DNA from 3 places in the Ensifer sp. Root954 genome. Region 3 is predicted to be linked to each of the others. Evidence: predicted binding sites of a transcription regulator. Region 3 holds the regulator's gene; each other region holds the start of a gene.

Region 1 (9,817 bases), on a different contig from region 3:
CAATGGGCTGGCAGCGCACCGATGATCCGGATGCTGTGCACCCCTGGTTCCTGCGCGGCACGCCGGGCTTCGAGCTGGTGCCGGAACTTGCCCCTCGCGAGGATGAGGCGATCCTCGACAAGATCACGTTTTCTGCCTTCGAGGGCACGCCGCTCGCCATGATCCTGCGCGACCTCGGGCTTACTTCCTTCGCCATCTGCGGTATCGCCACGGAAATCGGCATCGACCCGACCGTGCGTCATGCGACCGATCTCGGCCTGGTGCCCGTCGTCGTGCGCGACGCCTGCGGGGCAGGCCACCACGAGGCCGGCGAGCGCGCGATGGAAAACATCGCCTTCATGGGCGATGCGATCATGACCGACGTTCAGGCAATCACCGCCGCGATGACCAAACACTAGGGGCCGCAGTGCCGCTCCATCCAATCGATCACAGGACCGACAAATGACCGACAAGCTTCACATCCGCCCGATAACCCGGACCGACTACGAACAATGGCTACCGCTCTGGGACGGCTACAACGCCTTCTACGGCCGCTCCGGCGAAACCGCGCTGGACCCGGCGATCACCGCCATGACCTGGTCGCGCTTTTTCGACGCCTACGAGCCGGTGCATGCGCTGGTGGCGGAGAGCGAAGGGCGGCTGATCGGGCTCACGCATTATCTCTTCCACCGCAGCACGACGATGATCCAGCCGAACTGCTACCTGCAGGACCTCTTCACCAATGCGGAAGCCCGCGGCAAGGGCGTCGGACGAGCGCTGATTGAGGGCGTCTATGAGGCGGCACGTGCCGTCGGCGCGCCACGCGTCTACTGGATGACGCACGAGACCAACGAGACGGCGATGACACTTTACGACAAGGTGGCGGAGAAGTCGGGGTTTCTCGTTTATCGCAAGGCGGTCTGAGGGCTCTCCCTGCGGCTGCTTACGTCGCCGTGTGCGCGCGGATGCCAGGGACACATGCATCGGGATCCGGCATCCGCGTGGTCCAGATCTCGGTCGGGCCGAAGCCCTTGATGTCCTCGCGGCCAGAGCAAATGAACAGGAAAGACTCGCCTAGTCGCTGCCTGATTTCTGCGGTGGTGGTGATGCAGCCGGGCTTGCCGATCGCTTCCAGGCGCGCGGCAAGGTTCACGGGTGCACCCCAGATATCATAGGCGTATTTCGCTCGCCCAAGCACGCCAGCCGTTACCGATCCCGAGGCCATGCCAGCGCGCAGCTTGAGGACGACGCCATGGCGTTCGCCGATCTCGCGGGCCGCGGCGATGGCGCCGAAGCCGAACACTGCCGCCGCCTTCTCGGGCGTGGGGTGCCGGGCGGGCACGCCCGCCACCGCAAGATAGGCATCGCCGACGGTCTTGATCTTTTCGACACCGGTTGCTGCGGCCAGGCAATCGAACTCGCTGAAGAGCTCGTTGAGCAGGTTGACCGTCCGTTCCGGCCCCAGGCTGTTTGACAGGGCCACGAACTGGACGATGTCGATCAGGACAACAGTCGCATGCTCGAATTCGTCGATGATCGTTTCACGCTCGTTCCGCAGCAGGCGCGCCACGATCTCGTCCGGCATGATCGACGTCATCAGGCGGGCGAGCCGCCCCTGCGCCTCTCTCGCCATCTGGAAGGCATAGTAGATCGTTGCGAAGCACATGAGCGTGAGGGTGATGATCGACGACGAATGGAGGAGTTGCAGGAAACGGGTGTCGTCATAGACACCCGCCCGCGCCTGAGGAAACGCGATGGATGCGGCGATGACCGTGATTGCAGCCATGGCGCTGAGGACCGTCACCAGTGCGATGTTTTGAAACCCGAGGATCGCGAAGGCGACCGGCGTCACGCCGAGCAGCGTCAGCAGGACGCCGGAGTCCCGGCCGACATAGGAGGCGATCCAGACGAGGACCACCACGCAGATGCCGAATTCCCAAAGCCCTGACGCGACGCGGCCGAAGCGATGAAAAAGCGGAGTCATGGCTGCCGCGACGGCTAGCGCGAGATTGGCATAGACGAGGGGAATGAGGCTCGGCTCGCCATAGAGTGCGTAGATGAGGGCAAAGCTCGTGGTGGTGACGACGATCACACAGGCCGCGACATTCGCGACGAGGATGCCTTCACGGTCACCCTCCGCAGCATTTGCGGCGCCCAGCTCCAGCAGGCTGCGAACAGCGCTCGTCCAGGACATGTCTCCACCCACTTTGCGTCGAGGGAGATCGGTACATGGTTTCGTTCAAACGCGAGAATTGTGCCCGCAATATTATTGCACTTCGCCGGTTGGCGCCATGAGATCGATGGTTGTGCAGTCCATAGGGAGTGCACGTGAGGAGGGCTTCGACCTCCTCACGCCTTCTCCACAAATCCATCCAGCACCCGCTTCTGGCCGGCGCGGTCGAAGTCGATGGTGAGCTTGTTGCCTTCGATGGCGGCGATGTTGCCGTTGCCGAACTTCATGTGGAAGACGCGGTCGCCGACCGAGAAACGCGAGGGTTCGGTGGCCGTCGATTTCGCCACCAGCTCGCCGTCGATCGTGCGGCCGCGCGGGCCGCTTTCGCCGTAGCCGATGCGCTCGACCGCGTGGCCGGAGCGGGTGCCCCAGTTGTCTCGGGTGGCGTCGGAGCGGTGCTGCTGGGCGCGCTTCCAGCCGGGCGTGGAGTAGTTGTTCTGGAAGGGATCAGCCTTGTCGAAGCGCGACTGGCCGTAGCCGCCACGACCATAGCCGCCATAGGATTGTTCATTCTCGGCCACGTCCACATGGGCGAGCGGCAGCTCCTCGAGGAAGCGTGACGGCATGGTCGACTGCCAGAGGCCGTGGATGCGGCGGTTGGAGACGAACCAGATGTGGCAGCGATGCTTGGCGCGGGTGATGCCGACATAGGCGAGGCGCCGTTCTTCCTCAAGGCCGGAGCGGCCGCCCTCATCAAGCGCGCGCTGGTGCGGGAACAGGCCTTCCTCCCAGCCGGGCAGGAAGACGGTATCGAACTCCAGGCCCTTGGCCGAGTGCAGCGTCATGATCGAGACGGCATCGAGGTTCTCGTTCTGCTCGGCATCCATGACGAGAGCGACGTGTTCGAGGAAGCCGCGCAGGCTCTCGAAGGCTTCCATCGAGCGGATGAGTTCCTTCAGGTTTTCCAGCCGTCCGGGGGCTTCCGCCGTCTTGTCGTTCTGCCACATGGCCGTATAGCCGCTCTCGTCGAGGATCTGCTCGGCAAGCTCGGTGTGCACGGTCGTTTCAAGCAGGCTCTGCCAGCGGCGGAAATCGGTGACGACGTCGAACAGTGCCTTGCGCGCCTTCGGCTTCAGCTCGTCGGTCTCGATGATCTCGGAGGCCGCCGCCAGCATCGGGATGTCGCGGGCGCGGGCATAGTCGTGCAGCGTGCGCACGGTGGTGTCGCCAAGACCGCGCTTCGGCGTGTTGACGATGCGCTCGAAGGCCAGATCGTCGGCCGGCTGGCAGACGAGGCGGAAATAGGCCATGGCATCGCGGATTTCGAGGCGCTCGTAGAAGCGCGGGCCGCCGATGACGCGGTAGTTGAGGCCGAGCGTGACGAAGCGGTCTTCGAATTCGCGCATCTGGAACGAGGCGCGCACAAGGATCGCCATGTCGTTGAGCTTGTGGCTCTTGCGCTGCAACTGCTCGATCTCTTCGCCGACGGCGCGGGCTTCCTCTTCGGAATCCCAGGCGGCGTGCACCTGCACCTTCTCATCATCCGGATCGGTGCGGTCGGTAAAGAGCGTCTTGCCGAGGCGGCCCTCGTTGTGGGCGATCAGGTGACCGGCAGCGCCCAGAATGTGCTCGGTCGAGCGGTAGTTGCGCTCAAGCTTGATCACCTTGGCGCCCGGGAAATCCTTTTCGAAGCGCAGGATATTGTCCACTTCCGCGCCGCGCCAGCCATAGATCGACTGGTCGTCGTCGCCCACGCAGCAGACGTTCTGCGGTACGCCCTTGGGGCGCTGGGCAAGCAGCCGCAGCCACATGTACTGCGCCGTGTTGGTGTCCTGGTACTCGTCGACGAGAATGTAGCGGAACTTGTCGTGATAGTCCTTCAGCACATCCGCATGCATGCGGAAGATGCGGATCGGGTGCAAAAGAAGATCGCCGAAGTCGCAGGCGTTCAGCGTCAAGAGCCGGTTCTGGTAGGCAGCATAGAGTTCGCGGCCCTTGCCGTTGGCAAAGGCGCGGGCGTCTCCCTCGGGGATCTGGGCGGGATCGAGGCCCTTGTTCTTCCAGCCGTCGATCATGCCGGCAAACTGCTTGGCCGGCCAGCGCTTGTCGTCGATGCCTTCGGCCTGGATGAGCTGCTTGATCAGCCGCACCACGTCATCTGTGTCGAGAATGGTGAAATCGGAACGCAGGCCGACGAGCTCGGCGTGGCGGCGCAGCAGCTTGACGCCGATCGAGTGGAAGGTGCCGAGCCAGGGCATGCCTTCGACCGCATGGCCGACGAGCACGCCGATGCGCTCCTTCATCTCGCGTGCCGCCTTGTTGGTGAAGGTCACCGCCAGGATCTGCGAGGGAAAGGCGCGGTTGGTCGAAATGATATGGGCGATGCGGGTCGTCAGCACCCGGGTCTTGCCGGTGCCGGCGCCGGCAAGCACGAGCACGGGGCCATCGAGCGTCTCGACCGCTTCGGACTGTTCCGGGTTGAGGCCGGAGAGATAGTCCGGGCGCGGCTGGGCGCGATCGCGCGCCGCCATGGCGCGCGCGGCGATGCCGCCCGTTGCCGGAATACCTGCGGGGGCGGGCTGCTGCTTGCGCGGCGCCGGCTCCTCGTCGAAGAAGGGAATATCGTCGAAACCACTCATCATGCGGCTCAATGTAGTGATTCGGTGGGGAAAGGCCAGAAAGGATGTTCTTCTTTTATTCCGTTTTCTGCGCCAGCCGCACCAAGCCTGTGGAAAGACAGGCGATTTCGAGACCGCTTATTCTTGGTCGCGCGGACTAATCTTTTGTCTTGTCGAAGGCGGTATCCACAGGCACCTGCAGCGCCGTCGCCAACTGGTTGGTGCGGGCGGCAAGCGAGATTACCCTGAGCAGGTCCGCATGCTCGGCGTCGGTCATGCCTTTCGCCCTTGCCGCCGCCGTATGGGAATGGGCGCAGTAGCCGCAGCCATTGGTGACGGAGACGGCGATATAGAGCATCTCCTTGACCAGCGGATCGAGCGCCGAGGGCGTTGCCATCACCGTCTTCACGTCGCGCCAGGTCTGTTCCAGGAGCTCCGGATCGAAGGCGAGCCACAGCCACATATTGTTGATGAAGTCGGATTTTCGGGTGGTGCGAATGTCGTCGAACACGGCTTTGACACGCGGATCGGCTTCCGGGTTCTGAGGCGGGGATACGGTGCTCATGGGGCTCCTTCGCTGTTGTTCTCGGCGGTTGTGTGCGGGCCGGCCGGTCGCCTGAAGCGGTGACGATAGCCGACGTCGCGGCGATTGCCAGCGCTGCGTTTTGGGGAAGCCGTCGCCGATGCGTTCAGTTGGGGATTTCGCTGCAGGGCTGATTGTTCGTGCCGAAGGGCCCGGTCGTAAACAGCACGCCCTTGCTCGAGCCCTGATAGGCGTTGCCGTTCTGCGTGACGATGAAGACCCTGCGGCCGCAAAAGCCCGTCGGCTGCGCGGCAACCACGCGCGTCTGGCCACTGGCGTCAGTGACGGTCTTGGGGTTGCAGGCGCCATAGGGCGTGTCGGCCATGCGAACGGTTGCCGTCGAGCTGCGGCTGAGCGGCGCGGAACTGCCGGGTGGGTACGTCCCCGAAGCCGTGCCTGCAGCGGCCACGGTCGATTGCGTGATCTGAAAATCTGCCGTGCTGTCGTCGTAGCGGCACCGCTTGATGGCCCAGATCCAGACGGCAATGTCGCGCACACCGCTTTCGGGGTCCTCGGCCGAAGCTGCAATCGTCAGGGGCGCCAGATCGGGAACACTTCGGCGGCGGTTGCAGCAGCTGCTGTCGTTGAAGACCGGGTCGGGATTGCCATGGTCATCCAGGATGCCGGTGATTTCGAGTTTCGTGGTCGGGCCGGTCTTGTCGTCCGCCTGGACAGTCACGGTCTGACACCCCGCAAGAAGCAGGCCCATGGAGACGAGTGCGAATGTCAGGCAAAATGCATGCGGCCCCATGACGACCCCCGCCATTGTCCGTACCGCTGCCCAAGATACTCCCGAAGACTTTTGCCCGCAAACAAGCGCCTTCCTTTGCCGCGCTCGATCAACCCCGCGGCATCGTTGCCGCCCACAAACGATGCCCGTCCGTCAGCACCTTCCTCTGTCGCTATCGCAACCTCGTCGAACGCTTCGTCAGCACTCAGGCACTTCCGTGCCGTCGTCACCGGCTTCGACAAGCACAGCGAAAACGACCTTGCTCTCGTCAAACTCGCTTCAGCCAAAACCTGGTTGTGCTCTACAGGTCGGTGACCTAGAAGAAGCTTCGAACGCTCGGAGCGGCGTTCAGGCAGGAGCCCGACCATGATCAAGATGAGCGTCTACTATCCGGCCGATGGCGGCTCGAAGTTCGATCACGACTACTACCGCACCCGCCACATGCCACTGATCCAGGAACGGCTCGGCGATGCCTGCCTGCGCTACGAGATCGATAAGGGCCTTGCGGGTCGCGAGCCTGGAAGCGCGCCGGGGTTCGTCGCGGCGTGCCACGTCTACTCGCCGAGCCTCGAGACATTCCAGGAGGCGTTAGGTCCCCACCGCGCCGAGATTGCCGCGGACGTCGCCAACTATACGGACATCGCGCCCATCGTGCAGATCAGCGAAGTCGTTGGAGGGTAGGGTGCTTTGGCGCACCATGACCCATGGTGGCGCAGCCGGTGCAGAACCGGTTGACGGTCGGGGACATGTGGTTGCCGTCGAAGCGTAAACGACCTTGCTCTCGTCAGTCTAGCTTCAGCCAAAACCTGGTCGTGCTTTATAGGTCGGTGACCTAGGCCAGCGCGAAGACGCGGGCCGGGCCGCCGGTGCCGCCGCGGTGCTTCGGCGCGCCGAGGATGAGAGTTGCGCCCTTGACCGGCAGCTTGTCGAGATTGGCTGCTGCCTCCAGCCCCCAGCGACCCTCCGGCAGCCAGGCATAATGCGTGGCGAAATCGGGCGAGGGGCCATGGTCGAGCGACAGCGTATCGACGGCGATACCAGCCGCCTTGCTTTCCTCGATCAGATATTTGGCCGCCTCGACGTGGAAGCCGGGGAAATGCAGCTTGCCGCCGCCATCGGCATTGCGGAACTTGTCCGTGCCCAGATGCGCGCCCCAGCCCGACAGCATGGCGACGCAGGCGTTTTCCGGGATCTCGCCATTGGCGGCGACCCAGGCCTTGAGGTCTTCGGGCGTCACCTGTGCATCGGCATCGGCCTCAGCCTTCTTTCTGATATCGACAATCACCAGCGGCACCACCAGCTTGTCGACGGGCAGTTCGGCGACCGAGAGGCCATCGGCGGAAAAGTGCAGGGGCGCGTCGACATGGGTGCCGGTGTGTTCGTTCACCCGGAGCTCGAACATGTTGAACTTGTCTTTTGCGTAGTTGAACTTCTCCTCGCGGAAGAACTGCTGCTGGCCGAAGAAGGTCGGGAAATCTTCGTGCAACTCGTGGGTCAGGTCGGTGACGCTTGAATGCCCCTGCGCCAGCGCCGGCGGGGCCGCGCCCACGCTTGCGGCGGCAAGACCCGCGGTTCCGACCGCGGCGGCCTTGAAGAAGCTGCGGCGCGAGAGCATGCGCTCTTTCACCGTTTCCATAACACAGGCATCGCACATCGACTTCTCTCCCCCAAGAGGCCTGAAGACAGGCGCAAAGCCGGCCGAAACACGCTGCCGGCGGTTGCAGGATAGCGCAGTGTCGGCGGCTGTAAACGGTAATTCTCTAGTGAATTTCTGGACAAAGCTGCGAGGCGTCGAGCGAAGCCCCCGTGCGTCATCATCCCGCCAACAAATTCGCTTTTATTACAATTGCGTAATGATGGTATTCTGTCGTTGCCCCGACACGCGCGAACAGGGATACTCCGCGCACAATCGGAACGAACCGCCGGCCGCGCCGCGCTGGGGCGTGTTTTATGTTTAATTCGGAGACTTGAATGCGGGTTTGGAAACAGCTTGCGGTGAGCGCCGCTGTGCTTCTCGTGGGCGCAGCCGTCTGGGTGCGTTTTGTGCCTGGTGCTGGTGAAACGCTGGCGGCGATTGGTGTTTCGCATCCGCTGATTGATGCCTTGTCCAAGCCGGGCGCCGGTGGCGGCGAGGGCGGCGAACGCGGCAATGGCCGCGGGCAGGGCGGCAACAACGCCATTCTCGTCATGGTCCGGCCTTCGGGCACGTCTGTTGTCAACGACCGGCTGAACGCGATCGGCAACGGCGAGGCGATCCATTCCGTCACCGTGACGCCGACGGCAACCGGCAACCTCACCGAAATCCTCGTGCGCTCCGGCGAAAAGGTGTCGCAGGGTCAGGTCATTGCCAAGCTCGACAGCGACGACCAGAAGATTGCTGCCGACCAGGCGAGGCTGACACGTGACAGCGCACGCGAAAAGGTCGAGCGCTACCGCAACCTGAGCACCGCCCGCGCGGTAACAGCCGTGGACGTGCGCGACGCCGAAATCGCCATGCAGACCGCCGAACTGGCGCTGAAGACCGCAGAGCTCGACCTCAAGCGCCGCGACATCGTGGCGCCATCGAAGGGCGTCGTCGGCATCATCACCGTCAATGTCGGCGACTACGTCACGACCACGACGCCGATTGCCGTCGTCGACGACCGCTCGGAAATCCTCGTCGATTTCTGGGTGCCCGAGCGCTTCGCCAACAAGATCTTCGTCGGCCAGCCGGTCACGGCCTTCGCCATCGCCCAGCCGGGCAACCAGCTCGACGGTGCGATCCACGCGATCGACAACCGCCTCGATCAGGCGAGCCGGACGCTGCGCGTGCGCGCACGGCTTGAAAACCCCGACGACAAGCTGAGGGCGGGCATGTCCTTCTCGGTCACCGTGGCCTTTGACGGCGACACTTATCCGACGGTCGATCCGCTGGCGATCCAGTGGAGTTCGGAAGGCTCCTATATCTGGCGCGTCTCCAGCGACAAGAGCGAGAAGGTGCCGGTGAAGATCATTCAGCGCAACCCGGACAAGGTGCTGGTGGACGCCGCACTGTCGCAAGGCGACGAGATCGTCACCGAAGGCGTGCAGCGCCTGCGCGACGGCGGCGCCGTGCGCATCGCCGGCCGCGAGAACAAGCAGGAACCGCAGAAGGTTGCGGAGGAAACCAAGTGAGCGGCGGCGACAGTCAGGCAAGCGGCCATGGTGCCGGCCAAGGCAGCGCCGGCGGCCAGATGTCGGCCCGCGAACGCGGCAAGACCGGCTTTACCGCACTCTTCATCCGCCGGCCGATCTTCGCGCTGGTGGTCAATACGCTGATCGTCGTTGCCGGCCTTGCGGCCTGGAACGGCATCGAGATCCGCGAACTGCCGCAGGTCGACCAGCCGGTCATCTCGGTGACGACAACGCTCGATGGCGCCGCACCCGAGACCATGGACCGCGAGGTGACCTCGGTGGTCGAAGGGGCCGTGTCGCGCGTGCAGGGCATCCGCGACATTTCCTCGACCTCGTCCTTCGGCCGCAGCCGCGTGACGCTGCAGTTCTCCGACACGACCGATATCGGCCAGGCTTCCAACGACATTCGCGACGCGCTCGGCCGGGTGCGCAACCAGCTTCCCGACAATGTCGACGAGCCGAGCATCGTGAAAGCCGATGCTGACAGCCAGCCGATCATGCGGCTGGCGCTGACCTCCGATACGATGTCGATGGAAGACATGACGCTGCTCGTCGAAAACGAGATCAGCGACCGGCTCGCC
Region 2 (9,817 bases), on a different contig from region 3:
TGCCGTGAAAAGAGGGTGCCATAGAGCGTCTCGAACGCCTTGCCGATCTCCATATAGGAGCCGGTGTGGGCGACGCCGACGAGGTCGAAGGCTTCGACGTCCTTCAGGGTGACTTCATACATGTCTGGAATTCCTTCCGTTGAAGCGGTTTCAAAGGCGACATGGCTCCCCTCCTTGCGGTATCGCGCCGGCGGCAGCCCATAGGCGGCCTTGAAGGTGCGGTTGAAGGATTGCAGATTGGGATAGCCAGAGCGCTGCGCGATCGTTTCGACAGGAAGATCGGTCTGGGCGAGATCGGCCGCTGCCCGCTGCAGCCGCAGCCGCTTCACCGTTCCTGCCAGCGTCTCGCCGTGAACGGCCCGGTAGATCCGGTGCCAATGGTGCGGCGACAGACAGGCAATCTCGGAAAGGCGATCGAGGTCGAGATCGCCGTCGAGATGACCGTAGATGTAGTCGCTGACCCGGTGCAGACGCCGTTCATAGGTCGCCCACGCTACCCGCTCTTCCATGTCCAACCTTTCGCGCTTTGCTCACGGATGGGTAGACCATAGATCAATTTGACAAATCCTGCGGAGTTGCGGGCGTGCTTCGACTGAGATTTGTACGAGCCTTCCGCGATATAGGACCCCAGAACGGTGCCTTGGCCAGCAATCACGTTTCGGTTTGACCGTCCGAGGCGCCGAGGCTCTGTTCGTGTGGGCTGGTGATCCGGCGGGGTATGACACGCACGACCGGAGGGGGCTCGCGGGACCGCGAGCGTGAAGCTACACAAGCCCTGCCCGATGCAAACAAAAAGGGCGCCGCAACGGACGCCCCTTTTCCTGTTCTGCTGCGGGTACCAATCAGCCGGCGAGTGCGACGGCCACCGCTTCGATCGCTTCGGCCGCCTTGTCGCCATCCGGACCGCCGGCCTGGGCCATGTCGGGACGGCCGCCGCCGCCCTTTCCGCCGAGAGCGGCGGATGCGACGCGAACGAGGTCAACGGCGCTGAGCTTCGAGGTCAAGTCGTCGGTCACGGCAACGACCGCGCTTGCCTTGCCATCGCCGGAAACGCCGACGAAGGCAACGACGCCGGAGCCGAGGCTCTTCTTGCCGTCATCGGCCAGGCTCTTCAGATCCTTGGGCTCGACGCCCGAAACGACCTTGCCGAGGAAGCGAACGCCGGCGATTTCGCGGGCGGCATCGGCCGAACCCGCTTCGCCGCCACCACCGAGTGCCAGCTTCTTCTTGGCCTCAGTCAGCTCGCGTTCCAGCTTGCGGCGCTCGTCGAGCAGCGCCTCGACGCGGCCGAGCACGTCGCCCGGCTGAACCTTCAGCGTGTTGGCGAGCGTCTTCACGCGCTCGTCCTGCTCGTTCAGATAAGCGCGTGCCGCTTCACCGGTCAGCGCCTCGAGGCGACGAACGCCGGCGCCGACGGCGCTTTCCGAGACGACGCGCACCAGGCCGATGTCACCGGTGGCAGACACGTGCGTGCCGCCGCAGAGTTCGACGGAGTAAGCGCGGTTGGCCTTGGAGCCGTGGATGCCGCGGCCCATCGAGACGACGCGAACCTCATCGCCGTACTTCTCGCCGAAGAGCGCCATCGCACCTTCGGCAATCGCATCATCGACGCTCATCAGACGCGTGGTCACCGGCGTGTTCTGGACGATGATCTCGTTGGCCATCTCTTCAACGACCTTCAGCTCCTCGGCCGTCATCGGCTTCGGATGAGAAACGTCGAAGCGCAGGCGTTCCGGCGCTACCAGCGAGCCCTTCTGGGCCACGTGGGTGCCGAGCACTTCGCGAAGCGCCTCATGCAGGAGGTGCGTTGCCGAATGGTTGGCGCGCAGGCGCGAGCGGCGGGCGTGATCGACGTCGAGCTGGGCGGCGTCGCCGGTCTTGACCGTGCCTTCGGCCACGGTCGCGAAGTGGACGAAGAGCCCCTCGCCGCGCTTCTGCGTGTCGGTGACGGTGAGCTTGCCGCTTTCCGTCGTGATCGTGCCGGTATCGCCCATCTGGCCGCCCGATTCGCCGTAGAACGGCGTCTGGTTGAGCACCACCTGGACGGTGTCGCCCTTGGCGGCGGTTGCTACGACAGCGCCATCGCGCACGATCGCCTGGATCACGCCCTCGGCGGTCTCGGTGTCATAGCCGAGGAAATCGGTCGCGCCGTGCTTTTCCTTGATCTCGAACCAGATGGTCTCGGTCGCAGCTTCACCGGAACCGGCCCAGTTGGCGCGGGCTTCGGCCTTCTGGCGCTCCATGGCAACCGAGAAGGCGTCGGTATCGACGGTGATGCCCTTGGCGCGCAGCGCGTCCTGGGTCAGGTCGAGCGGGAAGCCGTAGGTGTCGTAGAGCTTGAAGGCGGTTTCACCGTTGAACTGGTCGCCTTCAGACAGATCGGCAGATGCGTCGGACAGCAGATTGAGACCGCGCTCCAGCGTCTTGCGGAAACGGGTTTCCTCAAGCTTCAGCGTCTCGGAGATCAGCGCTTCGGCGCGCACCAGTTCCGGATAGGCGCGGCCCATCTGGCCGACGAGTGCCGGCAAGAGCTTCCACATCAACGGATCCTGGGCGCCCAGCAGCTGCGCGTGACGCATCGCACGACGCATGATGCGGCGAAGCACGTAGCCGCGGCCTTCGTTCGACGGCAGCACGCCGTCGGCGATCAGGAAGGCGGACGAACGCAGGTGGTCGGCAATGACGCGGTGGCTGGCGCGACGGTCGCCTTCAGCCTTGACGCCGGTCGCTTCTTCCGATGCGGCGATCAGCGCGCGGAAGAGGTCGATGTCGTAGTTGTCGTGTTCGCCCTGCAGCACGGCTGCGAGACGCTCGAGGCCCATGCCGGTGTCGATCGACGGACGCGGCAGGTTGACCCGCTCTTCCTTGGTGATCTGCTCGTACTGCATGAAGACGAGGTTCCAGATCTCGATGAAGCGGTCGCCGTCTTCATCGGCCGAGCCCGGAGGTCCGCCCCAGATATGGTCGCCGTGGTCGTAGAAGATTTCCGAGCACGGGCCGCAGGGGCCGGTATCGCCCATGGCCCAGAAGTTGTCACTGGTCGGGATGCGGATGATGCGGTCGTCGGAGAAACCGGCGATCTTCTTCCAGAGATCGAAGGCCTCGTCATCGGTGTGGTAAACCGTGACCAGCAGGCGCTTGGCGTCGAGGCCATACTCCTTGGTGATCAGGTTCCAGGCGAGCTCGATCGCGTTCTCCTTGAAGTAATCGCCGAAGGAGAAGTTGCCGAGCATTTCGAAGAAGGTGTGGTGACGCGCGGTGTAGCCCACATTGTCGAGGTCGTTGTGCTTGCCGCCGGCGCGAACGCACTTCTGCGCCGTAACGGCCGTCGAATAGGGGCGCTGCTCCAGGCCGGTGAAGACGTTCTTGAACTGCACCATGCCGGCATTGGTGAACATCAATGTCGGGTCATTGCGCGGCACCAACGGGCTCGACGACACGACCTCGTGACCGTTCCTGCGGAAATAGTCGAGAAAGGTCGACCGGATTTCATTCACGCCGCTCATCTTGCGTCCTATTCTTAAGCACCGATTCCGGCCCGGGTACGGCCCACGCCGCGCCACTAAGCCATCGTCCCTAAACCCTGCGGCCACCCGTGGTGACCGCACCCTCCAACGCGCTGGGTCGCCGGAACCAAAGGCTTTTATCGCTCACATATCCGACTGTCCAGACGCCAGCAAAAAACCGGCCGCCCACGGGACGACCGGTTTTCTGGTAACCTCAGTGGGCCGAGCGGCTTATGCTTCCGGCGGCTCGTCACCGTCGTCCGCTTCCGGACCGCCATTCTCGAGGAACCGATCAGCGATCAGGCCGGCGTTCTGGCGCAGCGCCGTTTCGATTTCGCGCGCGAGATCCGGATTGTCGCGCAGGAACGTCTTGGCGTTCTCGCGGCCCTGGCCGAGACGCTGGCTGTTGTAGGAGAACCAGGCGCCCGACTTTTCGACGATGCCGGCCTTGACGCCGAGGTCGACCAGTTCGCCGGTCTTCGATACGCCCTCGCCATACATGATGTCGAATTCGACCTGCTTGAAGGGAGGGGCCATCTTGTTCTTGACGACCTTGACGCGGGTCTGGTTGCCGACGACCTCTTCGCGCTCCTTGACCGAGCCGATGCGGCGGATGTCGAGGCGAACCGAGGCGTAGAACTTCAGCGCGTTGCCTCCGGTGGTGGTTTCGGGCGAACCGAACATCACGCCGATCTTCATGCGGATCTGGTTGATGAAGATGACCATGCAGTTCGACTTGGAGATCGACGCCGTCAGCTTGCGCAGCGCCTGGCTCATCAGGCGGGCCTGCATGCCCGGCAGGCTGTCGCCCATTTCGCCTTCGATTTCGGCGCGCGGCACGAGCGCGGCGACCGAGTCGACGACCAGCACGTCGATCGCGCCGGAACGCACCAGCGTGTCGGTGATCTCAAGCGCCTGTTCGCCGGTGTCGGGCTGCGAGATCAGGAGGTTTTCGAGGTCGACGCCGAGCTTGCGGGCATAGACCGGATCGAGCGCGTGTTCGGCGTCGACGAAGGCGCAGATGCCGTCCTTCTTCTGTGCTTCGGCGACGGTCTGCAGCGCCAGCGTCGTCTTACCCGAGCTTTCCGGGCCGTAAATTTCAACAATGCGGCCCTTCGGCAGGCCGCCAATGCCGAGCGCGATGTCGAGGCTGAGAGAGCCGGTCGAAACCGTCTCGATCTCAATGATGCTGTCCTTCCCACCGAGCTTCATGATCGATCCCTTACCGAACGAACGTTCGATCTGGGAAAGTGCCGCTTCAAGTGCCTTGCTTTTATCCACCGATTTGTCCTCTACGAGCCGCAAAGAGTTTTGTGCCATTTGGTCCACCTTTAGGTTATTGAAGCTACCGAGGCAATGAAGCCGCCGCAGGAGTTTTTGTACATGTTTTGTTCCGTATTTGCAAGAGCGCGACAACACATTGAAAAACAATAGCTTTCAACGATACGTTCGATTCTTGTTCACGGAACGAAACCAGAGTTTTCGAATGTTGGCGCAAGCCCTTCGAACCTGCCCGGCAAGGCTCGGCCGATTCGCCTGCGCATGAGACTTTGAGCAGGTCGGGCGCGTGGCGCTTTGCGACGCGGCATTGCAGGATGCCAACAGATATTCGGCCGATCGGCCAAGCAGAGGAACATTCATGACGCAAGCTGACATCGCCGTTTTCGGTGGCGCGCATATCGACAGGCGCGGCCGTATATCGGGAACGACAGCGCCCGGGTCGAGCAATCCGGGAAGCTGGTTCGAAGAAGCGGGCGGCGGTGGTTTCAATGCCGCGCGCAACCTGGCGCGGCTTGGCCACAGCGTGCGCATGATCAGCACCCGCGGCGGTGATGCGGCCGGCGAGATGGTGACCGCAGCCGCGGCCGCCGCTGGCGTCATCGACAGTCCCCTGACCTTTCTTGACCGCCAGACGCCGAGCTATACGGCGATCCTCGAAAACGACGGCAATCTGGTGATTGCGCTTGCCGACATGGAACTCTACCGGCTGTTCTCGCCACGGCAGTTGCAGCGGCGGGCGCTCCGCGAGGTCATCGCCGCGAGCAAGCTGGTGCTGACCGACGCCAACCTGCCGGAAGAAACGATCGCCGCACTTGCCCAGTCGGCTGCCGGCAACCGCCGCATCGTCGCCGGGATCGCTGTTTCGCCGGCCAAGGTCATCCGCTACCGGCCGTGCCTCTCGCATCTCTCGTTCCTGTTCATGAACGAATCCGAGGCGCGGGCGCTGACCGGCAAGGAGGCCGCCGAGGCGGAAGAATGGCCGGCCCTGTTGCGCGGTCTCGGCATCAACGGAGGCGTCGTGACCCGGGGCGGCCGTGCGGTCGTTGCCTTCGAGGGCGACAGCGCCTGTGTCGTCGTGCCGCCGGCCCTGCCCGCCCTTGCCGACGTCACCGGCGCCGGCGACGCGCTCGCCTCCGGCTTCCTTTCCGCCCGCCTTGCCGGCCGCGATATCGCCGATTGCCTGCGGCACGGCATCGCAGCCGCCGGTTTAACGTTGCGTTCTCCCTTGGCCGCATCCGAAGAGATGTCCGCGGCCAATCTCGAACAGGCGCTGGCCCTTGTGCCCGCGCCCCAAATGCTGTCATGACATTTGCCAGCAGAACTCCCAAGGAAAGACCATGACCAAACCCGCTTCCCCCTTCCTGCCGATGGAATATTCCGACGAGGTCGCAGCCGCCAAGGCGCGTGGCGCGCCGATCGTGGCGCTGGAATCGACCATCATCACCCATGGCATGCCCTACCCGGGCAACCTGAACATGGCCCGCAGCGTTGAAGCGATCATCCGCGAACAGGGTGCCGTGCCGGCGACCATCGCCGTCATTCATGGCGTACTGCATATCGGCCTTGACGATGCCAAGCTCGAAGAACTGGCCAAGACCCAGGGCGCGATGAAGGTCTCGCGCGCCGATCTCGCCTTCGCGATCGCCGAGCGCCGCACCGGCGCGACCACCGTCGCCGCGACGATGATCGCAGCTGCCCGCGCCGGCATCCGCGTCTTTGCGACCGGCGGCATCGGCGGCGTGCACCGTGGCGCCGAGCTCTCCTTTGACATCTCCGCCGACCTCGATGAACTCGCCCGCACGGGTGTCATCGTCGTCTGCGCCGGCGCGAAGGCGATCCTCGACATTCCGAAGACGCTCGAAGTGCTCGAGACCCGCGGCGTTCCGGTCGTCACCTATGACAGCGAAATCTTCCCGGCCTTCTGGTCGCGCGACAGCGGCCTCAAGAGCCCGCTGATGCTGAACAGCCCGGCCGCGATCGCCAACTTCCAGACCATGCGCGAGCTGCTCGGCGTCGAAGGCGGCATGCTGGTCGCCAATCCGGTTCCGGAAGCTGCCGAGATCCCGCGCGAAGAGATGGAAATCTATATCGCCCGCGCGCTCGACAATGCCGAGAACGACGAGATCACCGGCAAGGCGGTCACGCCCTATCTGCTCAGCAACCTCTTTGAAATGACCGAGGGCCGCAGCCTCGAGACCAACATCGCGCTGGTCGAGAACAATGCCCGGCTTGCCGGCGAGATCGCCGTCGCGCTGAACGTGAAGTAATCCGGTAAGAAACGGCGAGAAATAGAGAAGCCCGGCCCGCAAGCGCCGGGCTTTTTACATTGGCGAAGGCTGACGATGCGTTGGAAGTTTGATCAAGCACCTGATGTTGCCTGCGTAACCTGCCGCTCGGTGCTCGCGGGGCACACGGTTCTCGTCGCAACACATCATGAAGACGATCATTCATGGGCGTTTACAGATGGCGCACCGATCGACATGGCGAAAGTGCTGGTGGTCGCGATGGCGGAGGTCGTCGAGCGCCACACCGACCTTGACGAGATCGCCGATCTTCCTCCCGGCTGGTCGGCAACGCGCGCCTCGGCCAATGGGCCTTGGTCAAGGCAGCAGAACGACTAGGGGCGGAACCCTAACGTACCCAGCGCCGGACCCCGGTCGATATTCCCTTGCGTTCAACGGCCCTAGGAATCGAGCATTTCGCGCACGGAAACCGCCAGCTGCTTCAGCGAGAACGGTTTGGGCAGGAAGCCGAACTTGGCATCCGCCGGCAGGTTGCGGGCAAAGGCGTCTTCGGCATAGCCCGAGACGAAGATGAACTTCAGGTCCGGGTACTTCTTGCGCAGTTCGGTCAGGAGCGTCGGTCCGTCCATTTCCGGCATCACCACGTCGGATACGACGATATCGACGGCGCCGTTGAGCTCGTCCATGATGTCGAGCGCCTCGACGCCGGAGCCCGCTTCGTAGACGGTGTAGCCGCGCGTTTCCAGCATGCGCTTGCCGCCGCGACGAACAGCCTCCTCGTCCTCGACGAGCAGCACGACTGCCGAATCGCCGGTCAGATCGGTCGGCTCCTCGTTCTTGACCACGGGAGCCGCTATCGTCTGCACCACCGGCGCAGCAACGGTTCCGGTGCCTGCCTGCGCGGGCTCCTCGGGCGCAACCGGCACCTCGATATGGCGCGGCAAGAGGATGCGGAAGGTCGTGCCCTTGCCCACTTCCGATTCCGGATAGATGTAGCCGCCCGACTGCTTGACGATGCCATAGACCATCGACAGGCCGAGACCGGTGCCCTTGCCCACTTCCTTGGTCGTGAAGAACGGCTCGAAGATTTTGTCGAGGATTTCGGGCGCAATACCTGTTCCCTGGTCGGAAACTTCCACCATCACGAAGTCTTCGTCCGGCAGCTCACGGCGTCCGAAGGCCGAAACCTCAGCCGCCGGCAGATTGCGGGTGCGAAGTGTGATGATGCCGCCTTGGGGCATGGCGTCGCGAGCGTTGACCGCGAGGTTCAAAAGCACCTGTTCGAACTGGCCGAGATCGGTCCGGACCGGCCAGAGATCGCGGCCATAGTCGACCTCGACCTTGACGTTCGTTCCGGTCATGCGGTCGACCAGCATGCGCAGGTCGCCGATCACGTCGGTCATGTTGAGCACCGTCGGCCGCATCGTCTGCTTGCGCGAGAAAGCAAGCAGCTGCCGCACGAGAACAGCGGCACGGTTGGCGTTGCGCTTGATCTCCATCAGGTCGGCGAAGCTCGGGTCGGCCGGCCGGGCAGACAGAAGCAGGTGGTCGGACGACAGCAGGATCGCCGTCAGCACGTTGTTGAAGTCGTGCGCGATGCCGCCGGCAAGCGTGCCCACGGCGTTCATCTTCTGCGTCTGCGCCATCTGGTTTTCGAGCGCTTTCTGCTCGGTAATCTCCAGCGCATAGATGATCGCCGCTTCCTCCGGCGCCTGATCGGTCTGGTCGATCACGGCATTGACGTAGAAGCGGAAATGGCGCTCGCCATCGGTCGGGTGCAGCGCGTCGATCGGCGCGATGTCGCCCTGCCGGTCCTTGGCGGCCGCCAGCGCGTCGTGCAGGCGAAGCTTCTCGGTTTCGTGCACCACGGCATCGATCAGCGCGCCGCGCTCGACGTCGTCCTGCGAGACGAGACCGGAAAACAGCTTCAGGAACGGCGCGTTGGTGCGCAGGATCCGGCCATTGCCATCGACCGAGGCGATCGCCATCGGCGTATTGTTGAAGAAGCGGGTAAAACGCATCGCTGCGCTCGACGCCGACTGGTCGCTGTCCTCGCCGCCGTCGCGCGACATGACAATGGTGCGGCTTTCGCCGGGCGCGCCGTCGCGGGTCGAGGAGACACGGTGGATCATGCGCACCGGCAGGCTCTGGCCGTTCAACTTGCGCAGGTCGAGGTCGAGCATCTTGGTCTTCTTCAGACCCGGTTCGGCCTGCACCGCCTGGACGAGCGTCAGCCCCTCACCGGCCACCAGATCGCCAATACTTATCGAGCCCGGCTGGAACTTGGTGAGATCGATGCCGAGCCAGTCGGCAAGCGTGGCGTTGATATAGAAGATCTCGCCCTTGCGGCCGGCGGAGAAGAAGCCGGCGGGTGCGTGATCAAGATAATCAATCGCGTTCTGCAATTCCTTGAAGAAGCGCTCCTGGTCATCGCGTTCCGCAGTGATGTCGGCGATCTGCCAGAGATAGAGCGGATTGCGCTCGCTGTCTTCGAGCGGCAGCACGCGTGCCTTCAGCCGGAACCAATGGGCGCCGGAGCCGGTGGCCGCACCGGTCGCAAGCGGCTTCAGCAGGCGGAATTCCTCATGCCCCTGCTTGCCCTCGTGCAGGCCGTTGGTCAGCCGGTAGATTGCTTCCGTCGCCTCGCGATTGCGCGACAGGATCGTTTCGAGCGATTGGATGCCGGCAGCGTTCCTCGCGCCCGTGAGCGCGCCATAGGCGGCGTTGGCGTAGATGATCCGGCCCTTCCGGTCCGTGACGATCGTGCCATCCTCATGCGCATCGAGA
Region 3 (9,817 bases):
TGGTTCCGGGCCGCTCGCCGATGATGTGGAGAATTCCGCGAAACGTGTTGGGATCGGCGTCGGCAAACAGCATCTCGCCAATCCGGTAGCCGGCCCGCACTCTGCCGCTGGTGACCAGGATATTCTTGTCGCTCACCGACACGCCGGCATCGCCGAGCAGCCTGCGCATCTCCTCCAGATAGGGCGAAAGATGGCCGTCATCCATGATGGCCTTGGCGTTCAGACCATCTGAGATGACAATCTGGCCCTTGGGCATATCGCCTTTCCAGGACGTCCTGATCGCGTCAATCGCCCTGATTGAGTCCGGGCTCAGCGTTTCACCGGTCGTCGGATGCGCGATGTAGTCGTTCCGGTCCTTGGACAGGGTGCGAACCGGAACGACGCTGGGCACCGCCGCTATGAACTCCGGCGTAAGCTCGGCCCAAAGAGAGAGTTTGGCGTCGTCATAAAGACCCCTCACTTTCGTCGCGAGCGTCGGGTTGAGATCCCATATCTTCTCACCGTGGCCCGTGGCCAGGTCGACGCCTCTTGCCTCGACCTCCGTCATCATCCGCCTGCCCTCGGCGTAAACGGCGTCCTTGGAGCGCTTGTCCCCCTTGGCGAGGCGGTACTGATAATAGACCCAAAGAGGATCGCCGTATTTTGACGTGTAGCTGTTGTCCTTGCCGACAATTCCAAGGCGTTTGTAGAAATCCCACATCGCATCGTTGACCTTGAAGCCGAACTTATCCCTCACGCGTACGTGGTCCTGAAATGCGGTCGTGAGATAGCTCAACATCGGGTCGTTCTTGGTCGGCAGAGCAATCAGATAGGCCGGATTGGCCGGCATGATCTGATCCTGGCACCAATCCAGATCGTCCAGGCTGACGGTCATGTGCAGGGTCGTGCATATATCGAGACCGATGGTCAGCCCATGGAGCTTGCCCATGACCATGTCCTCGAGGCAGCACCGAACGAGTTGTTCTCGGCTCTTGAAGACCTCCGGCCCAATGAAGCCGGCAACATCGTTGACATGCAGCCATGCGCCCTTCGGCTGCACTTTCGCAAGCTCCATGCCGACAGCCCGGCTGAACCCGTACTTCCGGGACTCAAGCACCATCATGTCGACGCCGTTTGCCGCGCCGTTGGTGAATTCCGAGCCCTGCCCGGTTTCGAAATAAAGGCCGTACCGCTCCCCTGCCTTGGCGCGTGCGTACTTCAGGATCTTCTCATTGGTTATATCGAAGATCTTGTTGCAATCATCCGTACCGGCAAGGCTCTGGAACACGGTGGAAACCGTGCCGGGGAAGTCTTCGCTTACCTCACCTTGGACGTCGATGTGAGCGAGCACGCACCACGGAATGACGTCGACCAGCTTGAACGTATCCACGATGTCCTTGAGCGCCCGCTCCACCGTGACGACGCTGTCGACGGTACTGTCCACCGGGTTGGTGCCGATGACGATGTCGCCGGTCGCATAGGAAAACGCATCGAAGACCTGCCACATGATGTCGTCGGGGTGGTCGGTCGGCGAATTCGGCTGGATACGTGCGCCCATGTATCCCTTGGCCCCCAGCTTGGTGCCGGGCATGACATTGAAAATCTTCTGGCTGACGGCGATCAACTCTTCATTACTCATCAGCTTCGGCACGCAGCCGATGGTATCGCTGGTCAGGCCATGCATGACGCCTTTGATCTCATCTTCCGATTTGGTCAGAAGAAATTCCTTCAGCTGGCCCATCGTCCAGTCTTTCAGCTTTTCTTGTTGAGCCCTGTCGGTGGTCTGCCAAATCAGTCGTTGCAGATCGTCCTCAAACAGCGGGTGCTGATCGAGGTCTGCGATCTTCGTTCTTGCCAGGAGGGCTCGGGCGTTCGTTCGGGACGTATCATTTTCCGCAGCCACAGCGATCGTCTGGTCTCCTTCCTTGAACGCATTCGCGCATCCCAGAACCTGCCGATAGGTCGTCTCGTCAAAGCCGCCCTTGATCCTGCTGATATAGGCAAAGATGTCCTCATCCTGCTTCACGTCGTCGATCACGAGGTTGCTTGGGCCTGGCGCGGCACGGGCAGCATGACTGTAGGCTGTAAGCGTGGCCGCCGCAGTTCCCGCCACCAACAGGAGATCGCGCCTGGACAGTGCATGCTGGTCTGAGAACATGCCTTTGCTCATTGCCATTTCCTTTCTGCAAAAGGTCTATCGGCATCTCGCCCGACGGCCCTCTGGTGACCGGCGATCTAAGGAAGGCGCATAAGAGTAAATGCTCGACACGTGTCCCTTGGGCATCGACACGGACCCGGCGAGCCTCGACCAGCCGGGCCTGTCAAAGTCGATTACTGCAGGCTCATCACGATGCGACCGTCGATCTTCCCGGCTTCCATGCGGCGGAAGATCTCGTTGATATTCTCGAGGCTATCCCACGAGAAATGCGGCGCGACTTTACCTTCAGCAGCGAACTGGAGCGACTCTTCCAGGTCCTGGCGGGTGCCGACGATCGATCCACGCACGGTGATGCGCTTAAGAACAGTCTCAAAGACCGGCACCGAGATCATACCTGGGGGCAGGCCGACGAGCGCCATGGTGCCGCGCGAACGCAGGAAACCGAACGCCTGTTCCATCGCAGCGGGCGAGACTGCAGTCACAAGCGCTCCATGCACGCCGCCGGTGGCCTTGATCACCTGCTCGACCGCATCCTTGGCCTTGCCGTTGACTGTCAGGTCGGCGCCCAATTGCTTTGCAAGTGCCAGCTTGTCGTCGAAGATGTCCGCCGCGACGACATGCATGCCCATCGCCTTTGCGTACTGCACGGCCATGTGGCCAAGCCCCCCGATGCCGGAGATGGCAACCCATTCACCGGGACGGACTTCCGTTTCCTTCAACCCCTTGTAAACGGTGACCCCGGCACACAGAACCGGCGCGGCAGGGCCGAACTCCAGCCCATTGGGCAGGCTGCCGACGAAATCAGGATCCGCCAGGCCATATTCGGCGAACGTCCCGTTGACCGAGTATCCCGTGTTCGACTGGGCCGCACACAGCGTCTCCCAACCGGTGCGGCAATGCGGACAGTAGCCGCAGGCGCTGTGAAGCCAGGGAACGCCGACCCTGTCGCCCTCTTTCACTCTTTTGACACCGGCGCCGACCGCCGAGACATAGCCGACACCCTCGTGCCCGGGAATGAATGGTGGGCTGGGCTTCACCGGCCAGTCGCCATTTGCAGCATGGAGATCGGTATGGCAAACGCCCGTTGCTTCGTATTTCACCAGGATCTGTCCCGGCTGCGGCGTGGGCACTGCCACTTCCTCGATCGTCAGGGGCGCGCCGAATTGCCGAACGACGGCTGCCTTCATCGCCTGAGCCATTTGCCAATCCTCCTCCAATCGCCGGGCCACGGAGAGGTTTCTTATGGGAACAGTGGGCCGGCAGGGGCCTATCTCACATACGAAAATCGTGTAATTGGCTCGAGCATCATGGCGCTCACAGCCAGTGCCCGGACGTCATTTCCTGCTTGGCGTATACCGCCACACTTCAACGCGGTTCACGTATCGCCATCGTCAGGTTGCAGCGTAAACCCGCCGGCAGAGTTCGACAATGGGTGGAGTGCAGAAGCGGTTCAGAGACCGACTGCCTTCGGCGCCCGGCCGGATCGAACAACGCAGATCGTGCAACGGCGTTCGAGCGGGCGCGCTGGCGCGCGTATTGACAGGATCGGCGCCGGTCGTGTTGACTGAATGCTACGGGGCCGTAGCTCAGTTGGGAGAGCGCCGCAATCGCACTGCGGAGGTCGAGGGTTCGACTCCCTTCGGCTCCACCAAAACGATCAGAAGGTGCCCGGTTGCCGAGGTATCGGAACAGCGGCTGATTTGTCATCAGCAGATCGCCAGTTCGAGTCTCTCTGGGGACACCGCCATGCTAATCCACCGTCCGGCCTTCGCGAAACGCTGCCCGATCCCGTGGCCACCTGTTTTCAGAGGCTGAACGGATCCCGCGCCGAGCGCTTCTCGCTCGGTGCATTGAACGGGTCGGCTTTCTTCTCCTTGGACTTGCGGCCCTCGTCGGCGATGATCTCGTCGACCGCCCTCTGGCACTTCATCAACTCGTCGGCCGCCGGGCCGGTGCCGCGCAGGCTGAGATTTGCGATGACGCGATCTTCAAACGCGATGGCCAAGGCCCGCTTGCGCACGAAGCCCGTCAGGAACTCGGCGTCGGTGACGTTCACGAACAGAAACTTTCCGCTCGCATCACCGGCAGCGGTCGCCGAGGCGCTCCATGGATCGGTCTTGTCGAAGCGGAAGGTCAGGTCGTACTCTTTGCCGACCTCGAGCGACCTCCAGTCGTCGCTGGCGAAGCTCATATAGAGCGGCGACTCGGAGCCCTTGGGATAGAACCCAAGGCGCAAGGTGACCCCGCCGTCGAATACCGACGAGATGAAGCAGGAGCCCTCCATCGAGGTGTCGGAAGCAACAGTCCAGCCGTCGACATCCTTCCACTTGATGATTTCGGACTCCTCAGCCGCGGCCGATCCCGCGGCGATCAGACAGCTTACCAATCCGACCAGCAATCTACGCATGCAAAACCCCCGTTTGCCCGCATTTTGATAGGTCCCCGCATCGCTGTCGAGGGTGCCTAGCCGATCCCAGGCAATATTTTAGGAATATTCACCTCTCCGCGGCAAGCGGACTGCCCATCACATGGCGAAAGGATCTTTCGATGACTTGGTCTGGCCGCCGCCGGCAAAGGGATCGTTGTTCGGCGCATTGCCACCGGCGCCCGCAAAGGGATCGTTCGCCGCTCCCTGACCGCCATTCGGGATCAAGGCGCTCACCGCCTCCTGGCACTTGAACATCTCGCTTACCGCCTTCATCGAATCACGCAGGCTGAGGCTCGCGACGACGCGCCCCTCGAAGGCCAGCGCCAAGGTGTTCTTGCGAACGAATTCGGTAAAGAAGTCGGTGTTGGAAAAGTTGACGACAAGGGCCTTGGCGCCGGTCAGATCAACACCGAACGCAACGGCCGGCCACTGACGACCACGGTCGAGCTGCAAGGCAACATCGTATTCCCGCTGCGGCTCGATGGATTTCCATTCGGCATTGCCGATCGAAAGAAACGCCAGGTTCGTCGATCCCCGCGGATAAAAGCCGATACGAAGGATAGCGCCGGCGTCATAGCTCGTCGCCGCGTAACACGAGCCTCCCAGGGAAGGATCGGATCCCACCGTCCAGGCGTTGATCCGTTTCCAGATATTCGAACGCCCTTCTTCGGCAGACGCCGCTCCAGCCGTGAGCAACAGGCCGAGCACCACCAACGACAATCTATGCATGCAACCACCCCACTTTCCACGCAAAGTTATCTTTTTTTAGAGGCCTGTCGAGACGGTGAAGGCCCTTCCCCGCAGGGATTTTTGCGCGCCCCAGGCCCGATGCGAAAGCTGGCAGCTCCGATGCATTCTCCGCGCCGGTCCATGAAGAACGGCCGAGACGAGGTCGAGATGGAGCGGCTGGCGCAAATCAGCCACAGCCTGCGGGCAAAGAGCTGTTGAACATGGCAGAGTGATCGCCATGCTTGCTGGACTTCGGAACGAAAGCGCGGTTCACATCGTTTACCAACCCTTAGTCCCACCCCTTCATCAAGTGGACGATCACCGTGCTTGCCGCCCTGCTTCTCGCTTCGATAGTCGCATCGCCCAATATGCCTGACGTCAAGCTCAGTGCCGCGACGGTGGATGAACTCCAGACCGATTTCGAACGGGCCGTACCGTGCCATCAGATCGATGGACGCAATGTTTGGAAGGGCGCGCTCGCGTTCTACATCCAGTCCTTCGTTTATGACGGCGATACGCCCGTTGCGACCGATGCGGCCGACGCAGTGCTTCCGGAAGACAACAGCGCCGAGACGGTGAAGGAGTTCGAAGACGCCTGCTCGGCCTCGCAAGCGACTTAAGTCTCTCCGCGAAGAGAGCCGCGATTCGTTCGAATCACGCGCGCGACCGGCCTGCCCGGCGCTGTTTTGGGACGCAACCGTCGCCGAAAACCGCCCCGCTCCCGCAAAAGTGACCAATCGACCCCCACAGAAGCAGCCAATTGCCTGAATTCACGGAATTTTAGGCACTTGCGGAACACATATGGAACAGATAGTGTCTGTTCTTGATTTGTTTCACGCCTCTGGAGCGACGTGCCATGCTGACCCGCAAGCAACAGGAATTGCTTCTGTTCATCCACGAACGCATGAAGGAGTCGGGCGTACCGCCGTCTTTCGATGAAATGAAGGATGCGCTCGACCTGGCGTCGAAGTCCGGCATTCACCGTTTGATCACGGCGCTCGAAGAACGCGGGTTCATTCGCCGGTTGCCGAACCGGGCGCGCGCGCTCGAAGTCATCAAGCTTCCGGAAGCCTACGCCGCCGGCCAGCAACAGCCGCGCAGAGGCTTCTCGCCGAGCGTGATCGAGGGCAGCCTCGGAAAGCCGCCGGCCGCCGCTCCTGCCACGCCGAAGCCGGCGCCGGTCGCCGAAAGCACGTCTGTTTCCGTCCCGGTGATGGGCCGCATCGCTGCCGGCGTGCCGATCTCGGCGATCCAGAACAACACCCATGACATTACCGTTCCGCTCGACATGATCGGCAGCGGCGAGCATTACGCCCTCGAAGTAAAGGGCGATTCGATGATCGAGGCCGGCATCTTCGATGGCGACACGGTGATCATCCGCAACGGCAACTCGGCCAATCCCGGCGACATCATCGTGGCGCTCGTGGACGACGAGGAAGCGACGCTGAAGCGCTTCCGTCGCAAGGGCGCGTCGATTGCGCTCGAAGCGGCCAACCCCGCCTACGAGACGCGCATTTTCGGACCGGATCGCGTGAAAATCCAGGGCAAGCTCGTCGGGCTGATCCGCCGCTACCATTGAATTCCAGGCAGAACGCCGAATCAAAAGAGCCTCGCCACTGAAAGTGGCGAGGCTCTTTCCATTTAAGGCGACCTGAAATCCAGATCGCTTATTCGTGGATCGTGTATTCGCCGAGTTCGCAGAGATCCTGCGTGTCCTCGGTCGTATCGAGGGCCGAGCCTTCCTCGAATTCGAATCGCATGTCGTATTTGCAGACGTCCCGCCCGTCGGCAATGGTGATCTCCATGCTCTCGCCGGGGTTCAGGACCTGCCGACCGAAAACATCGTCTTCCCATTCATTGACGCCGACCGGCGACGTATAGAAATTCGTCAGTACCGCGCCGGTGTTGTTCTTCAGCTGGAAAACCAGGTCGTCCGCGCGCGCCTCCATAGCGGTCGCCGCAAAACACGCCAACGCCGTCAGGATCAGTCTCTTTTTCATTGATGCCATTGCCTCCGTTCTTAATGTTGACGGACGCTACCGATGCGGTTGATCTCAGCGGAGTCATCGTTCCCCCTCTACCGAATTCACCGAAGCGATAAGATCCGACGGAGGCATAGGAGACGTGGCTTGCGCGGACGTGTCGCGAATTTTACCGCGCTGCCCTAAGGCAGAACGCCAAACCAAATTTAACGAGGTGAGATTATTGGAGGCCTCGCCCGGAATTGAACCGGGGTACAAGGATTTGCAGTCCTCTGCGTCACCACTCCGCCACGAGGCCTCACAGCTCGGATAACCAAGCGTTGGCGCGGATTTAGAATGATTGCAGAAAAACCGCAAGAGGCATTTTCTGAAAAACGCGCCGTCGAATTGCAGGACGGATACTTTCCACAGAACGATCGACGATGTCCGCCGATCGTCTCCCAGCTGATCTCAGCACCAGGGCGTCGGGCGCCCTTCCCACGGCCGCACGAGCCCCTCGGAAACGAGTACACGTCCAAGAGATTGGTCACCGCGGGTGACCAGGCGCAGTTTCTCGCCGGCCTTGGCATCTGATCGCCCTCCCGCCGAGATCAGCCTGAAGTCGCCTGCATTCAGCAATTCGCGCAGGCGCTGCTTGGCGTAGAAGCCGCGCGAACGCTCCTTGTCGCAGCTTGCCTGGCGGATTCGCGGTGCATCGACATCGGCGACGCGGATCGTCTCGCCATGGAAGACGAAGGTCGCGCCATCGATCACGCAGTTGTCGTTGCGAATGCCGCAAAAATAGAACTGATCGGTACGGATGGATGCCGTCTTCACCTCTTCATTGGGCCGCACGAGAGGGGTTGGCGGCGTGACGCCGACATTCACCGACGGCACCGGGGCGGCCAGGACAACCTTCGTCGCCGGGTTGGGCTTCGGATTTGGTTTGTGCCTATCCGCCTGCTGCGCAACGCGCTCCTGCGCTTCAGGAACCGCGCGCTGAGGCTTCGGCTTCGTTTCCGATCGCGATGCAAGGGCCATGACATCCGAAACCACCGGCCAGTGCCGCAACTCGGCGCGATGGTCGTAGGCCATGACGCCGCCAAGGGTGAGCGCTGCGGCCAGATACCACGGCGCCATGCCGCCCTGTTTGCTGGTGCTTCGGCCCGAACTGCGGCGTCGACGTTTCGTAGTGGCTTTGGCCATCGGTCCCCATCCTGATTCGAGACCGCATTATGCGTTTGATGGGTTGCCGAAAAGTTTTCGAGGGCACCCCAACAGAGGGGAAGACCGCGAGGAACCGGTCATTCGCCTGCGCGGCCACGGCCCTTGTTGAGAGATTCGGAATTGGTACGGGACGGCCGCGAGGAACCGAAAACTGCCGACCGCCCTGCCTCGACAACAAGATCGTTAAATCGGCGTCCGGCTCAGGAGCCGTTCGAGGAGTTGGCCTTCCCGCGCCAGCGCGCCCACCAGACGGCCAGACGACGACGGCGGCGGCGAACCGAGGGAATGTCGTGGGAAAGCACGATCAGGCCCAACGGTATCATCCAGAAGCCCAGCACGGGCAGGAAACCGAGAAAACCGCAGAACACCAGCAGCGAACCCAGCAGGATGCGCAGCAGCGGAGAGTCGGGCAGCGCGATACGCCATTTGCCCAGCACGATCTGTCGTGTTTGCGGATCAATGCCGAAATGCGTCTGCTTCCTGTTTTTATTCATCATTCCCTATCCGGCGTGTTTTCCCACAATTGGGGACTTCTCCACAGCCTCGCAACGGAACTTGTCATTTTTTTTGAAAAAAGCGCTTGGCAAATCAGAAAAGCATGCGTATTAGCAGCCTCACTTCTGAAGCGCACAGCACAACAGCGGCGCGGATGATCCCTGGTAGCTCAGCGGTAGAGCATTCGACTGTTAATCGACAGGTCGCCGGTTCGAATCCGGCCCGGGGAGCCACTTTCTAAAAGAGCCATTTGCAGCGATGCGAATGGCTCTTTTTCATTTTGCACCTATGTTCTCCAGGTGATCAATCCCCAACCTCCCGATGGTTCTTCATGACAAAGGCCGCGGCGCCGCCCATCATCGTCTGGTTCCGCAAGGATCTCCGCCTGGCCGACAATCGCGCCCTCTCGGCTGCCGCCGGCGAGGCAGCCGTCATTCCCCTCTATATTCGCGAACCCGCCGACAGCGGCAACGGTCCGCTCGGGGCGGCGCAGGCGTGGTGGCTGCACCATTCGCTCGAGGCCTTGGGCGCAAGTCTCGCGCGGCACGCTTCTCGCCTCGTTCTTCGATCAGCCGCGCCGCTTGACGTGATTGTCGAGATTGCGCACGCAAGCGGTGCGGAGCGCATCTACTGGAACCGGCGCTACGACCCGAACGGCATCGCCACGGATACCGCGCTCAAGAAGGCGCTGGCCGAGCGGGGAATCATCGCGGAGAGCTTTGCAGGACAATTGCTGCATGAGCCCATGCGGCTGCTGACGACGACGGGCGGCCCCTACCGCGTGTTCACGCCGTTCTGGCGCGCGCTCGAACTGAAAAACGAGCTGGCACCGCCGATCGA

Evidence for each region. Region 3 encodes LexA, which represses DNA repair genes until DNA is damaged. Its sites were predicted from a motif close to TGTTCNNNNTGTGTTCNG; they were not measured.
Region 1: the regulator LexA is predicted to act here: its motif matches at 4,837-4,854, upstream of ASE71_RS20275 (ATP-dependent helicase).
Region 2: the regulator LexA is predicted to act here: its motif matches at 4,885-4,902, upstream of recA (recombinase RecA).

What each region holds. Positions count from the first base shown of each region.
Region 1 covers NZ_LMJM01000025.1:219,256-229,072, forward strand. The annotation lists gene ASE71_RS20260 (cysteine hydrolase family protein) at 1-398, shown strand, start outside; gene ASE71_RS20265 (GNAT family N-acetyltransferase) at 442-903, shown strand; gene ASE71_RS20270 (adenylate/guanylate cyclase domain-containing protein) at 923-2,173, opposite strand; gene ASE71_RS20275 (ATP-dependent helicase) at 2,329-4,794, opposite strand; gene ASE71_RS20280 (carboxymuconolactone decarboxylase family protein) at 4,928-5,335, opposite strand; gene ASE71_RS20285 (hypothetical protein) at 5,460-6,104, opposite strand; gene ASE71_RS20295 (EthD family reductase) at 6,450-6,764, shown strand; gene ASE71_RS20300 (cyclase family protein) at 6,916-7,737, opposite strand; gene ASE71_RS20305 (efflux RND transporter periplasmic adaptor subunit) at 8,055-9,236, shown strand; gene ASE71_RS20310 (efflux RND transporter permease subunit) at 9,296-9,817, shown strand, end outside.
Region 2 covers NZ_LMJM01000027.1:295,155-304,971, reverse strand. The annotation lists gene ASE71_RS23340 (AraC family transcriptional regulator) at 1-509, opposite strand, end outside; gene alaS (alanine--tRNA ligase) at 843-3,506, opposite strand; gene recA (recombinase RecA) at 3,738-4,826, opposite strand; gene ASE71_RS23325 (carbohydrate kinase family protein) at 5,146-6,093, shown strand; gene ASE71_RS23320 (pseudouridine-5'-phosphate glycosidase) at 6,125-7,054, shown strand; gene ASE71_RS23315 (hypothetical protein) at 7,130-7,408, shown strand; gene cckA (cell cycle histidine kinase CckA) at 7,471-9,817, opposite strand, start outside.
Region 3 covers NZ_LMJM01000014.1:50,959-60,775, forward strand. The annotation lists gene ASE71_RS07535 (ethanolamine ammonia-lyase) at 1-2,149, opposite strand, end outside; gene adhP (alcohol dehydrogenase AdhP) at 2,311-3,336, opposite strand; tRNA gene ASE71_RS07545 (tRNA-Ala) at 3,713-3,788, shown strand; gene ASE71_RS07550 (hypothetical protein) at 3,942-4,544, opposite strand; gene ASE71_RS07555 (hypothetical protein) at 4,662-5,294, opposite strand; gene ASE71_RS07560 (hypothetical protein) at 5,618-5,914, shown strand; gene lexA (transcriptional repressor LexA) at 6,151-6,873, shown strand; gene ASE71_RS07570 (hypothetical protein) at 6,962-7,303, opposite strand; tRNA gene ASE71_RS07575 (tRNA-Cys) at 7,501-7,574, opposite strand; gene ASE71_RS07580 (thermonuclease family protein) at 7,727-8,461, opposite strand; gene ASE71_RS07585 (hypothetical protein) at 8,683-8,976, opposite strand; tRNA gene ASE71_RS07590 (tRNA-Asn) at 9,136-9,210, shown strand; gene ASE71_RS07595 (cryptochrome/photolyase family protein) at 9,309-9,817, shown strand, end outside.